DNA from 4 places in the uncultured Merdimonas sp. genome. Region 3 is predicted to be linked to each of the others. Evidence: predicted binding sites of a transcription regulator. Region 3 holds the regulator's gene; each other region holds the start of a gene.
What was found. The regulator Rex, encoded in region 3, represses fermentation and respiration genes when NADH is low (regulators of the CRP and FNR family bind a similar motif). The targets are predictions, from matches to a motif close to ATTGTTAANTANTTAACAAT.
Positions count from the first base shown of each region.

Region 1: the regulator Rex is predicted to act here: its motif matches at 2,072-2,091, upstream of allE ((S)-ureidoglycine aminohydrolase).
Region 2: the regulator Rex is predicted to act here: its motif matches at 2,655-2,674, upstream of ABGT54_RS10950 (proline racemase family protein).
Region 4: the regulator Rex is predicted to act here: its motif matches at 2,163-2,182, upstream of ABGT54_RS02920 (NAD(P)-binding protein).

Region 1 covers NZ_CAWVHE010000018.1:195,464-199,156, reverse strand. The annotation lists gene fdrA (acyl-CoA synthetase FdrA) at 1-46, opposite strand, end outside; gene allD (ureidoglycolate dehydrogenase) at 74-1,126, opposite strand; gene allE ((S)-ureidoglycine aminohydrolase) at 1,153-1,941, opposite strand; gene ABGT54_RS12060 (alpha/beta hydrolase) at 2,158-3,006, shown strand; gene ABGT54_RS12055 (chlorohydrolase family protein) at 3,156-3,693, opposite strand, start outside.
Region 2 covers NZ_CAWVHE010000017.1:6,957-10,649, reverse strand. The annotation lists gene ABGT54_RS10965 (LytS/YhcK type 5TM receptor domain-containing protein) at 1-30, shown strand, start outside; gene ABGT54_RS10960 (LytTR family DNA-binding domain-containing protein) at 11-739, shown strand; gene ABGT54_RS10955 (TetR/AcrR family transcriptional regulator) at 790-1,377, opposite strand; gene ABGT54_RS10950 (proline racemase family protein) at 1,488-2,522, opposite strand; tRNA gene ABGT54_RS10945 (tRNA-Sec) at 2,820-2,917, shown strand; gene ABGT54_RS10940 (proline reductase-associated electron transfer protein PrdC) at 3,055-3,693, shown strand, end outside.
Region 3 covers NZ_CAWVHE010000013.1:49,447-53,139, forward strand. The annotation lists gene ABGT54_RS07245 (ABC-F family ATP-binding cassette domain-containing protein) at 1-1,377, opposite strand, end outside; gene ABGT54_RS07250 (redox-sensing transcriptional repressor Rex) at 1,507-2,148, shown strand; gene ABGT54_RS07255 (NAD(P)H-hydrate dehydratase) at 2,326-3,693, shown strand, end outside.
Region 4 covers NZ_CAWVHE010000003.1:432,739-436,431, reverse strand. The annotation lists gene ABGT54_RS02925 ([FeFe] hydrogenase, group A) at 1-311, opposite strand, end outside; gene ABGT54_RS02920 (NAD(P)-binding protein) at 305-2,137, opposite strand; gene ABGT54_RS02915 (phosphopentomutase) at 2,285-3,484, opposite strand; gene ABGT54_RS02910 (sugar O-acetyltransferase) at 3,510-3,693, opposite strand, start outside.

The DNA.
Region 1 (3,693 bases), on a different contig from region 3:
CAACAGAATCATGATAGCTGCCCTTTTTCACAACTGTTTTTAACATAGGTTCTCCTTCCTGAATCTTCCTGATCTATTCAGCGAAACGATTCTTATGGTCGTAGCGGTCAAAATGAATATCATCGCTCTTCAGATACTCATAGATCTCATCTACGATCTCCACGCCGCCGGTCGCATATGCTTTTTCTTTTCTCAGCATTGCACGCTCGCCCGGATAGTAAACTTTGTCGTATCCTTCAGCAGTCGGCATCTCGCCCAGTTCGTCGATGGATGCAGACATAGCTTTCTTGAATTCCTCTGCTCCCACGAAACGGGCCGGATCGATCACGATGTGCATCTGTCCCAGTTCTCTTCCCTTGGAAAGGTCATGATACATGGAGCTTACGTGTTTTCCAAACGGTACGCCAAGAAGGATACCGGAGAATACGTCTACCATCATCATCAGGCCGTATCCCTTTGCTCCCGCGATCGGAAGCAGCGCATTTACATGGTTGGGGTCTGTGACCGGATTGCCCTTCTCATCTACTGCCCAGCTGTCCGGGATGCTCTCATGTCTGGAACGCTTGTCCAGGATCTTGCCCCATGCCTGTACCGTGGTAGCCATGTCAAAGACAACGGTTCTGTCGTCTGCTGTCGGCGCCGCAAAGGAAATGGGGTTGGTTCCGTAGTAGGGTTCTGTTCCGCCTACCGGAACTGCCATCGGGTCAGACTGGCAGAAGGAGATTGCAAGAAGTCCCTGCTCTGCTGCCATCTCTGTATAATATCCGATGGATCCGCTGTGGGACATATTTTTCATACCCACAACAGCGATCCCGTTCTTCTTTGCCATCTCGATGGCTTTGTCCATGCCGTATTTTGCAACCGCATATCCGCACCCGTTGTCTCCTTCGAACACGCCGGAGCAGGGGCCGGTCTCTTCCCATTCAAATTTCGGATCTGCAGTGATACCGCCTTTTGCGATACGCTCTGCATAGTATTCTACGCGGACCGCGCCGTGAGAGTGGTATCCTCTCTCGTCAGACCAGGTCATAACTTCTGCCGCGATGTCTGCGTGATCCTCATTCAGACCAGCTTTCATCAGCTTATTTTTCATCAAATTCTTTAACTCGTCATGTGAAAGCTTCATTTCAAATTTCCACCCTTTACTCTTTTTTATAACTGAACGTCTCTGTTGCAGTCTTTGGAATAAATATAAGCAAAATCTTCTTCACGTCCTATTGCGTAGCAGGCCTGCGGAACATATGCATCCAGGAATACATAGTCGCCTTTCTTCACCGGAACCCACTCGTCATCCAGTCTGTACATACCTTTACCGGACAGGAAGTACATGCCGTGCTCCTGGATGTGTGTCTCAATATATCCGTGGGAAGCGCCCAGTTTGAACTTCAGGATGTGCATGTTCATGTCAAATCCGAAATCGCCTGCTGCCGGCAGAAGGTCTTTGATATGGCAGTTGTTCATTCCTTCGTACTCTACCCACTCCATATCGTTGACATTGTTCACTACTGTGTGTGCACTATAGCCCTCGATACGGTCGTATCTTCTCTTGTAAACATACAGTTTTGCGTCTGCTCCGCTCTTGTTCTCAAATGTGATCGCATTGCTCTCAGGCGAGAAGATGTATCCGCCCTCTGTAAGCGTTGCTTCCTGATCATCATTTTTAACGGTAACTTCACCGGAAATCACATACAGGAAGGACTCGATCCCTTCTCCGCCGATGCCGGTGTTCTTGCCGCCTGCTTTTGCAGTTACCAGATAATCTGCGAAAGTTGCTCCCATGGAAGGAGATCCAAGGATCGTTACGTCGCAGTTCTCATATCCCGGTACCGCGTTCTTTACCAGTCCGTCTGGCTCAAGGAGAACATAGTTCTCTTTCTTCACAACAGAACGTGTCATCAAAAGTTCATCACGATAGCCTACCTGATTGTTTAAATAACTCATACTAAAATCTCTCCTTTTCTTATGGCTGGTCGACCATTTACTCTATTATTCATTATGACAATGAAACTGCTTTTTTTCAATTAATATTTTAGACAAAACATAGAAAATATTTTTATCCACTTTCACCCCTGATGTTAATTTTTTCACATCACACCTTTCCGTTTGTCTATGTTATAATAGATTTTGTGTATAGTATATATTTCGGGAGGTAATCAGATGTTTGAGCAAAAAACCATACCCATCGCAGACGCATCCTATGATAAATCAGCTATTATCTATTATGACCAAAAAATCACCCCAAAAGCATGTATCCTGTATTTCCATGGAGGGGGACTTTTATACGGTCACAAAGAGGACCTGCCGGAAGGGCATCTTATAAAACTGACCGAGGCGGGATATGTTATCGTTGCCTATGATTATCCCCTGGCCCCGACCGCAAAACTTCCCATGATCCTGGATGATGTGCGGGATTCTATCCATCACTATATTGACCACGCCGAAGACTACTGTGGGCAGAAGCTTCCCTACTTTCTCTGGGGACGTTCCGCCGGCGCTTACCTGTGCCTGATCGCAGCCGCCTACGGCTACTTTGAGACGCCGCCCGCGGGGATCCTGTCTTATTATGGTTACGGCTTCCTCTGCGACCACTGGTTCCAGACTCCCAGCGCCTATTATAAGACCCTGCCCCCGGTGGACGCTTCCTGTCTTGGCCGCCTGCCCTCCGGCTACGAGACAAACGGCGATCTTAACACCCACTACAGCATCTACGTCTACGCAAGGCAGACCGGCAAATGGTTCTCCCTTCTCTACGAAGGACGGGAAAAATACTTCTATCTGGACTACACCCTGCGGACCTGCCAGAGCCTGCCATGTCCACTGTTCGCTGCCCATGCCACCAACGATACCGACGTCCCCTTTGATGAATTCCGGGAACTGATCACCCGTTACAATCCCAGGACCTTTATCGCAGCCTGCAATGTCCATGACTTCGACCGGGAAGCAGACAACCAGTTCACCCCCAGGCTTCTGGACGCCACCGTTGATTTCCTGGACAAACACCTGTAACCCTTCCGGGTGCAGGGAACTGATAGCACGGCGCTCCATAAGTCCGGCAAAAAACGGCTGTTTCAGAATCTCTTACATCTGAAACAGCCGTTTTTTCAGGAATCTCCGTGTCTTTTGGTTCCCTTTCTGCTTAATACAAGCCTCTGCTTTTATTCTACTCTATAGGACGGCCGGAAGATTTCCTCTTCAGGCAGGTGCTGGTAATCTCTTTCCATATATCCATATTTCATCTTGTCATAATAAGCCTGTCCCTTTGCTTTTAATTCCGCAAGGTCGACTCCTTCCAGCTTCCGGTCCTTCATGACGGTCCGTCCGTTAATGACAGACATTTTCACATCGGTTCCATTGCCGCACATGAAAATAGTCCGTATCGGGTCGTCCACTGCGCCCATATGGAACGCATCCAGATCCACCACGATCATATCTGCTTTTGCGCCTTTGCACAGGCGTCCCAGATCCGGTCTTCCAAGCATCTTCGCCCCGCCTAAGGTAACCGCACGGTAAATATCTGCGTATGTAGATCCTTCTGCCGTTCCTTCCTGCATCCTGGAGTACATACTGGCAGTACGGATCACACCGAAAAAGTCGGGCGGGAAGGTGTCTGTTCCGATCGCTACGTTTACATTTCTCTGACAATAACGGCGGAACGTGTTCAGATGACGTCCGGTTCTTCCGATAATGATCGGG
Region 2 (3,693 bases), on a different contig from region 3:
GAGAAAGAACGTGAGAATAGCGGTAATTGATGACGAGAGACCGGCCAGAGGCGAATTGATCTGGCAGCTGCGGGAACTGCTGGGAGACGTGGACTTTGCAGAAGGCGATTCCGGCGCCGCGGCGCTTGGACTTGCAGGAGAAGGAAAATATGACCTGTTTTTCCTGGACATCAATCTGGGAGACATCAGCGGGACTGATCTGGTGCAGGCCATCCGGTCGATGCAGCCCGAGGCGGGCATTATCTTCGTGACGGCTTATTCCGAGTATGCAGTGACGGCATTTGAACTGGGAGTGGACGACTATGTGCTTAAACCTTACGAAAAAGAGAGGATCCGGAAAGTTCTTTCCCGCTGCCTGTCCTCCGATGCTCCGGACGAAAAAAGAGAAAAGCCGCATCCAAAGAAGATCGCCATCAATACAGAAGGAAAAACCATCTTTGAAAATGCAAAGGATCTGGTGTTTCTGGAGACCTGCCGCCGGGGATGCCTCATTCATGCGGCCGGCAGGGAATATTATGACAGCCGGGGGATCGGCGATTTTGAGAAACGTCTGGAGAGCCTGGAAAATGTCTCCTTTTTCCGCTGCCATAAAAGCTATCTGATCAATCTGGAAAAAGTCAAGGAAGTATTTCCCTGGGGAAATAACAGTCTGGGACTGAAAATGGAAGGCTATGAAGGGACGGTCATCCCTGTCGGACGAGAAAAGACGAAGATACTGAGAAGCCGGATGGGCTGGTAAGTGAATAAAATAGAAAACGCTGTATGCCGGCTTTTCGGGATACAGCGTTTTTATATGCCGTTTACAAAGGTATCGAGGACATGAGGCAAAAGCCTGTCGCTATATTCGCAGAGGGAATATTTTCCCCGGTACAGCGCCCAGTCATAGAGGATGGCCCGCTCATACATGGCGTAGATCTTCATCAGTTCTTTCGCAGTACTGGTGTTTTTAAACTCACCGCTTTTTAAGCCGTCTTCCAGGATCTCGGTGATCCATTTGAAATAAAAACGCTTGCTGTCGGCCAGCGATTTTTTGTCCTTTGTCACCAGCTGGGAAGAATAGAGAAATGCCAGAAGGCTGATGTCCACACTGGTTTCGATCATGTAAAACAACTCGTGATTCAGGTGGAGAAGCTTATCATAGGCGGACATATCCGGATCAATAGAAGCGGAGAGCTCCTCGTACTTTTCGTCAAACAAGTAGGACAACGAGTTCAGCAGGGATTCTTTTCCTTTAAAATAGTGGTAAAAGGTTCCCTTGGAGGTCCTGGATGCATTGATGATATCTTCCACGGTTGTCTGTTCGTATCCTTTTTTGTAGAAAAGATTCCATGCAGCCTTTACGATCCTACTCTTGGTAGAGATTCTTTTTCTCGGCATCCCGGTCGTCACCTCTTTCGGATAAAAATAAAAAGCAGGGGCGGATCAGTAGTCCTGATCCGCTCCTGTTTCTAAGCTGTTTTATACAAGTCTGTGTGCTGATCAGAAGATTAGCCTACCTGGAAACCATATTTCAACGGATCGGTCGGATCGATCAGGTAGGTAGCAACACCTGTCAGGTAAGCGCTTCCTGTGATCATCGGGATTACTGCGTCATAGTCAGCAACCTTTGTGGTCTCTTTGATCACACCTTTGAAGATGCTTCCCATAAAGCTCTCATAACGGAACTCTTCGCCAACTTTGATCTCTCCCCAGTGATGCAGGGTAGCAAGTTTTGCGCTGGTACCGGTTCCGCACGGAGAACGGTCAGCCATAGCGTCGCCGAAGATAACTACGTTTCTAAGATCTGCCTTGTCCGGGTTCGGAGTCGGTCCGTAGAACTCAACAAGGTCTACGCTGTCAATGTCAAGCAGCGGATGTTTTACCGGGATCTCTTTGCTGATAGCGTCCAGGATCTGCATACCAAGTTTCTGGTAAGCCGGAACACTCTTGGCGTTGATCTCGCCGATGTCAAGCTGTGTGGTGTCTACCAGTGCGAAGAAGCTTCCGCCGAAGGAAATGGTGAATTTGATCTCTTTTCCGTCGATGGTCACGCTCTGGTTCTCTTTGTATACGAATGCCGGTACATTGGTAAGAGTTACGCTTTCAACCTTGCCGTCTTTTACGATAGCCTTGGTGCGGATCAGTCCTGCAGGAGCGTCAAGAACTACTTCGTTCTCTCCTTCATGAGACTCTACCAGACCAGCCTCGATCGCAACGGTAACAGCGCCGATGGTGCAGTGTCCGCACATGTTCAGGTATCCGCCTGTGTCCATGAACATTACGCCGAAGTCTGCTTCCTTATTAACAGGCTCGCAGAGAAAAGCGCCGAACATATCGTGATGTCCTCTTGGCTCAAACATCAGAGCGGTACGAACATTGTCGTAGTTTTTCTCCATCCATTTTTTCTTCTCGATCATGGTGCTTCCTTCTGGCTCCGGGAAACCTCCGATGACCATACGGCAGAACTCGCCTTCAGTATGTGCGTCAACAACCTGAAGAGCTGCCTCAAAGCGGTCAAAATTAACCTTTGCTTCTAACTTCATAATAATGTCCCTCCTTAAATATTTTTCATGAAGTTACTTATAGAAAAAAACTATAAGGTTTTATAAAAACACGTAAAAAACCTCCCCTGGTTTTTCTTGTGTCTTTTTCCTTTGTGGATTTTAAAGGGCCAGAACGATAGTTTTTTAACAAATAGACTGCGTTCTAGTACCGCGTTCAGTTCTTTAGTTTTATTATGGGGGAAAGAGGTTGAAAAGTCAATGCTTTTTTGCTATTATAAAAATGAACAAAAGTGTTGAAATCTGCGAGAATTTGTGTTATGGTATTTGGGCATAGATGGGGGTAGATGGGTGACTGGTGTGCCTCCTAGTCTTCAAAACTAGTGTGGGGCGTTAAGAGCGTCCCGGGTGGGTTCGATTCCCACATGCCCTCGCCAGAAAAGACCTTTTTGCTGTTAAAAAAATAGCAAGATGTTCCTATAGATAATTTTTATAAAACAAGATGTTGTGGAATAAGTAAGGAGACTGTGAAGTTTCGTTTTTACTTATAAAAAAGAAAAAGGAGATATGTGTCATGGGAAATGTACAAATTTTATTGCGTCAGCACGTTGGTGCGCCATGTGCACCCTGTGTTGAGGTTGGGGCGGACGTAAAAAAAGGTACACTCATCGCGACCCCCACAGGACTTGGAGCAAATATTTTCTCCAGTGTCTATGGCAAGGTCACAGAGATCACCGACGACAGGATCATCATTGAGCCTGCTGCAGAGCAGCCGGATGAATTTGTTCCGATCGATGTTCCGGAAGATGCCAGCAAGCTGGACATGGTGAAGGCTGCAGGTATCGTCGGCATGGGCGGAGCAGGATTCCCCACCGGTGTAAAGCTTAACATCAACCTTGCGGAGACACCGCTTGCAGAGCTGGATCCGGAGATTAACCCGGAACTGCCGGCTGATTTCAAACTGGAGCACAGCTATATCCTGGTAAATGCAGCTGAGTGCGAGCCGGGACTGGAGCATAACATCAAGCAGCTGGTTGAGCAGACGGATAAAGTAATCCGCGGCGTGAAATACTGTATGGAGATGACTCATGCAGACAAAGCGATCTTTGCTATTAAGAAGAAACATCACGACGCGATCAAGCATCTGGAGGCAGCGCTGAAAGACGAGGCAGACATCTCCATGCACTTCCTGGCAGACATCTACCCGATGGGC
Region 3 (3,693 bases):
CATCAGCTTTGCCAGAGATACCCGTCCTCTTTCTCCGCCGCTTAGATCCCCGATCCGTTTAAACACATCGTCGCCGGTAAACAAAAAAGCGGCCAGCACATTCCGGATCCTGGTATTCGTAAGCGAGGGGTAGTCATCTGAAATCTCTTCAAAAATCGTTTTTTCCATATGCAGAACATGGTGTTCCTGATCGTAATACCCGATATGCACATTAGCGCCAAGGGAAAAGGATCCGCTGTCTGCAGGAAGCACCTGATTTATAATCTTAAGAAGCGTCGTTTTTCCGGTGCCATTGTCGCCGATAACAGCCACATGCTCCCCACGGTGGATCTGAAAACTGACATCTGTAAAAAGTGTCTGTTCAGGAAAAGACTTACTTAGGTGCTCTACAGAAAGAACATCATTTCCGCTGACTACCGCAGGTTCCAGGCTTAAGTGCATCTTAAGATCTGTCTCTGCCGGTTTTTCAACCCTTTCTATCTTGTCCAGCATTTTCACCCGGCTTTCCGCCCGACGAATCGATTTTTCCCGGTTAAAGGAACGAAGCTTTTCGATAACAGCCTCCTGATGACGGATTTCCTGCTGCTGATTCAGATATTCTTTTAATCTCGCTTCCCGCATCTGTTGCTTTTTCACAGCGTAATCACTGTAATTACCAAGATAGGTGGCAAGAGTTCCCTGCTCGATCTCGATCACCTTTGTGACTACGCGGTTCAGAAAATAACGGTCATGAGAAACGATCAGGACCGCGCCGTGATAATTCAGAAGATAAGTTTCCAGCCAGGCGATAGAAGAAAGATCCAGATGGTTGGTAGGCTCGTCCAGAAGCAGGATATCCGGGTTCGTAAGAAGCAGTTTCCCCAGGGAAACACGGGTTTTCTGACCGCCGGACAGGGTATCTACCGTTTTTCCAAATTCCTCTTCTGCAAAACCGAGTCCTTTCAGAACACCTGCAATCTCACTTTCACAGGCATATCCGTTTTGTCTTTCAAACTCGGAAGTAAGGCGGTTATAAGCTTCCAGTGTGGAAGAAAGCGCTTCGCCCGTGAGAGTATCCAGCGTTTGTTCGATGCTGCGGATCTTTTGTTCCATTGCAATAATATCTGCTTTGGCAAGCTTTACTTCTTCGTATATGGTATTTCCACTCTGCATTTCCTGGTGCTGCGCCAGGTATCCTAAAGTTTTTCCTTTTGTCAGGATCACTTCGCCGCCGTCGGAAGGAAGTTCCCCCACGATCATTTTCAGAAGCGTTGATTTTCCGGCGCCATTAGGACCGATCAGGGCGGCCTTTTCATGATCTTCCATGTGGAATGAGCCGTCCTTTACTATGACGTGATCCCCGAATGATTTATTGATTTTATGACATGCTAATATCATAATTTCCTCCTTATTATATCCGTTTCCATTATAACGAAAAAAAGACAAAATACAACTAAAAGTTTGACTTTGCAAATACAATTCTATATAATAATTTGTGAGATTAAACAACATGGAAGGTGAAGGCAAGTGGAAGACAGAGGGATTTCTCGGGCAGTGATCAGACGGCTGCCAAGATATTATAGATATTTGGGAGAACTTTTGGAAAACGGAGTAGAGCGCATATCATCCGGCGATCTTAGCAAGCGCATGAAGGTGACCGCATCCCAGATCCGGCAGGATCTTAACAATTTCGGCGGCTTTGGTCAACAGGGATATGGCTATAATGTAAAGTATCTGTATACCGAGATTGGAAAGATCCTGGGCCTGGAGGAAGATCACAATATCATCATCATCGGAGCAGGAAATCTGGGACAGGCTCTTGCGAATTATACTGCTTTTGAAAAGCGGGGATTTATCCTGAAGGGAATCTTTGATGTGAATCCCAGGCTCGAAGGCGTGTCGATCCGTGGAGTCCCGGTACGCATGATGGACGAACTGAAGTCCTTTATCCAGAATAACGAAGTGGAGATCGGAGTTCTTACGATCCCGAAAGAAAAAGCGATTGAGGTAGCCAACCTCCTGGTAGACAACGGCGTACGCGCGATCTGGAATTTCGCACATACAGACTTGAATCTGCCGGACAATGTCATTGTAGAGAATGTACATCTGTCCGAAAGCCTGATGCAGTTATCTTATAACATCAGCAGATATAAAGAAGAACACAAATAGTCAAAAAAGAAGCGTGTAACAGCCGCCATATTTTTATGGTCCGCTTTTACACGCTCTTATTTGTATCCGTTAATCATGAACAGAGACCGGGGACAAAGTCCGGATTCTCTGTCTGTTGCGGAAGCGGAACAAACAAAGCCGGTAAAGCATATACAATCAACAGGAGGGAACGCGGCGATGGATTATCTCTTAACCGGAACACAAATGCAGCAGGCGGATCGTTTTACGATCGAACATACAGATGTGACCGCGCTGGAACTGATGGAACGGGCGGCACAGTCCTGTATACAGGTTATGGAAGAAGAGCGTATTTCTCTGGATGCGCCCTGTATTGTCTGCGGATCCGGAAATAACGGCGGAGACGGTTTCGCCATTGCGAGACTGCTGGCTGAAAAAGGATATTCCCCAACGGTCTGCATGGTGGGAAATCGAAAGCATTGCACCCGGGAAACCGAATTTCAGATGGCGGCTCTTGATCAGACCGGGATCCCGGTCAGAGATGGGTATGTTCCGGGTAATTACAGCACCGTCATTGACGCCGTCTTCGGCGTGGGGCTGAACCGGGAGATTCAGGGGGATTGCCGGGAAGTTCTCCGCCAGATGAACGAATCTTCCGGCCTGAAGGTTGCCATCGATATTCCTTCCGGGATATCCGCAGATACCGGTATGGTAATGGGGATTGCTTTTTTGGCGGACATTACCATAACATTTCAGAAAAGGAAAACCGGGCTCTTCCTTTCTCCCGGCCGTTCTTATACAGGCAAGATATTTGTAACAGATATCGGGATCTCCACCAGTCAGCTGTGTGCGGACGGGATTTTCCTCCCGGATCTTTGCGACTATCAGAAAATGCTGCCTGCCCGTCCGGAAGATGCCAACAAAGGGGATTTTGGGAAACTTCTGGTCATTGCAGGAAGCAGGGGAATGTCCGGGGCCGCGTATCTGAATGCCATGGCCGCGTATTTAAGCGGCGCCGGTCTGATCAAGATCTATACAGCCGAAGAAAACCGGCAGATCCTTCAATCCGCAGTGCCGGAGGCGATCCTTTGTACTTATCGCGAATTTGACCGGCAGGATCTGACGGAGCTGTTACAATGGGCAGATACAGTCTGTATCGGGTCCGGGCTTGGAACCTCTATGACTTCTCTGGAACTTCTAAGGACCACGCTGGAATCCGGAAAAGGGCCTTTTGTGATTGATGCAGACGGGCTGAATCTGTTATCCGCACATCCGGAGTCTTTTCGCTGTCTATCCGGAAAAACCGCAGTGCTGACTCCTCACATGAAGGAAATGTCCAGGCTGCTTAATACAACGGTGGAAGACTTAAAGGAACACCGGATCTCTCTTTTAAAATCGTTCGTAAAAGAGCATGCAGTGGTCTGCGTTCTGAAAGATGCGCGGACACTGACCGGCGTCCCTGATCAGGGGCTGTTTTTCAACAGGAGCGGTAATTGCGCCATGGCAAAAGCAGGAGCAGGAGATGTGCTTGCCGGCATCATCGCAGGGCTTATGGCTCAGCATCAGACACCTGGGAACGCCGCCTGT
Region 4 (3,693 bases), on a different contig from region 3:
CTTCTTGCACAGGTCACACACTGACAGTCATGCTGGGACAGGATCAGTTCCACATTGGTCTTCCTGTCGCGACGCACTCTGGGGCTGTTGGTATGGATCACCATGCCTTCCCGGGCCACGTTGTTGCAGGAAGTGATCAGTCTGTCATTTCCCTCTACTTCTACCACGCACACACGACAGGCTGCGATCTCATTGATCCCTTTCAGATAACAAAGCTTCGGGATCGGAATGCCATTTTGTTTGGCAGCTTCCATAATGGTGGTGTTTTCTTCTACAGATATTTGCTTTCCATCTATTGTAAGATTTACCATAATGTTTCTCTGCCTCCTTTAAATATTCCGAATCCAAAGTGATCACAGCGCAGACATCTGGACGCCTCCTGCTTTGCTTCTTTTTCTGTCATGCAGTTTTCCACACCATCGAAATCACAGACTCTTTCACAGGCTTCGCGCTCAGTAAGGTTCACTCTTCCGCAAGGTGTGCGATCATGAAGACTTGCCTCCGGGATCTCCACATCACAGGAAATCTGGTGATGATATCCCAGGTATTCATCAATATTTGCCGCCACAACCTTGGCTGCCGCGATCGCCTTGATCACGGACGCCGGTCCGCTGGCACAGTCGCCGCCTGCAAATACACCCGGCATGTTCTCAAAGGTGCCTGAGCTCTGGGTTACGATCTTGCCGCGGGCTACCGGGATGCCGGCCTCTTCAAAGTGTTTGGTCTCAATATTCTGCCCGATCGCCACGATCAGTACGTCGCATGGTATGTAAATATCCTTTTCTCCGGTGGGCCGGATGCTCGCCCGACCATCCTTGATGGCGCTGACCATCTGCGGCGTCACATAAATACCTCTGATGTGATGATTCTCATCTACATCCAGGGATGCCGGGGCCTTCAGTGTCTGAAGTTCAATACCTTCTGCCACCGCACCTTCGATCTCCGCAGGCAGGGCCGTCATATCCGCCACTCTTCTGCGGTATACGATGCTAACTTTCTCCGCACCCAGTCTCTTAGCCGTACGTACCGCATCCATGGAAACGTTTCCGCCTCCGATAACTGCCACATGCTTACCGGAAAGATCCATGATCTGTTTCTTTCCTACATTACGCAGGAACTGTACCGCAGAAAGGATGCCGTCCGCATCTTCCCCTTCCAGCCCCAGCTTTTTATCCGTGCTGGCTCCGATGGTGATCAGTACCGCGTCATACTGATCTCTCAGTTCCTGGATCGAAATATCCTGTCCGATCTTTAATCCGTATTTTACTTCCACGCCTGTCTTCAGGATCGCGTTGATGTCATCATCCAGACGATCCTTGGGCAGCCGGTAGTTCGGAATACCATATCTTAACATTCCGCCCAGTTCCGGAAGCATCTCATATACCGTAGTCTGATGCCCCATCAGCTGCAGATAATACGCCGCGCTAAGTCCTCCCGGTCCTCCGCCGAGCACTGCGATCTTCTTACCTGTAGACGGCGCGCATGCCGGCGGATCCACCTCGCCTGCATAATCTGCCGCCATCCGCTTCAAGCCGCGGATATTCACAGAATCGTCCACCATATTCCGGCGGCACCTTGCTTCACAGGGATGCTCGCAGATAAAGCCGCAGGTAGTGGGGAACGGATTGTCCTTGCGGATCAGACGGATCGCATCTGCATATCTGCCTGCGCCCACCAGCGCCACATATCCCGGAATATCCACATGTGCCGGACATAAAGACACGCAGGGTACCGGCTGGCTGTAAGCACAGGTACAGCGGCCATTCTGAATATGCTCTACATAATCATCCCGATAACCGATCAGTCCTTTATATACCATCCTTGCAGCCTCATAACCAATGGCGCAGTCTGCGGATTCCATAATGGACTTTGCTGTCTGCTCCATCACATCCAGGGTTTCCATAGTAGCATTTCCATCCAGCACATCCTTGATAAACTGATTCAGCTGGCCAAGACCAATCCTGCAGGGTACGCATTTCCCACAGGTCTGGGCATGGCAGAGCTCCAGGAACGCACGGGCCATATCCACTGGACATAACCCCGGAGGGCTGGATTCGATTCTTCGTTCCAGATCCTTATAGAGACCTTCCATCACGACTTCCGCTCTTTTCGGCAAATCGATTTCCAATCTGCTCATACGCTTTCACTCCTTTTCATTCTCTTATGACAAATCATTGACAAACCTCTCTAACCAACACAGGACGCAGGCCTTAAAAAGCCTACGCCCTGTATTAATCACATAATTGATAAAAATACCCGGTCTGTTTTCATTGTTCTTAGGAAATTATAACAGATACCTGTAGGAATCGTCAACATTTTCTGTAATATCTGACCAAAAGCTTTTGCCATCCCCCTGAAAATCTATGTCAAAAATGTCTGCAATAGTGGCAGCAATGTCAGAAAAGCCAGAACGGATCCCCAGATCCAGACCCTTTTTCAAATGTTCTCCGAAACACAGGCAGGGTACATATTCCCTGGTATGATCTGTTCCCGGAAATCCGGGATCGCACCCATGATCCGCCGTAAGGATCAGCACATCTTCCCGGCGCATCTTTCCCATCAGCTGCCGGATCTTCGGATCCACCTCGTTCAACGCCTTCACATATCCGTCAATGTCGTTGCGGTGCCCGTAGATCATATCAAAATCCACAAGATTTACAAAGCAAAGGCCTTCAAACTCTTTGTCCATCAGTTCCAGCGTCTGCTCCATATTCCGGGTATTTCCTTTATTGGGAAATGTCTCCGTGATCCCGCGTCCGGCAAAAATGTCATAGATCTTCCCTACGCCGATCACAGACTTTCCTGCCTGTTTCAGTGCATCCAGAATCGTTTCCTTCGGAGGCTCCACGGAAAAATCATGGCGGTTTACTGTCCGCGTAAAATCAGGATATTCTCCCACAAAAGGTCTGGCGATCACCCGCCCCACGCCATGATCTCCTGTCAGGATCTTTCTGGCGATCCGGCAGTCCGCATAAAGTTCTTCCAGGGGAACCTTTTCTTCATGAGCCGCGATCTGAAAAACACTGTCCGCTGATGTATACACGATCAGCTTCCCGGTCTTAAGATGTTCCCTTCCATAATCGCGGATGACTTCCGTACCGGAATAAGGGCGGTTGCAAAGCACTCCCCTGCCGGTCTCTTTTTCAAACTCCCGGATGACCTCCTCTGGAAATCCATCCGGATAAACAGGCAGCGGCTTTGGAGAGATTACGCCTGCAATCTCCCAGTGTCCCACCGTGGTGTCTTTTCCGGCCGATTGTTCCTGAAGTTTCATATAACATCCGATACTTTCTTCCTTCGGTTTTTGAAAAGAAGTCCCCTCTATCTGGTAAAGGCCGAGTTCAGCCAGTGTGGGGACTTGCAGTTTCCCGCTTCTGACACAGGTGCCCAGTGTATCGCATCCGCTGTCACCGAATCTGTCAGCATCCGGCGCAGCCCCTGCCCCTACACTGTCCAGCACGATCAAAAATACACGTTTTGCCATTGGCGAACATCTCCTTTTTTCATCCTTACAGATCAATCTTCTGATCTTTATAATAGTAATTCCTGTCTTTTTCACCGATGGGTCTTAATACCCTGCAGGGATTTCCCACTGCCACTACATCTGACGAAACGTCTTTTGTCACGACGCTTCCGGCTCCGATCACTGTGTTATCGCCCACCGTCACGCCCGGAAGGATAATCACTCCGGCG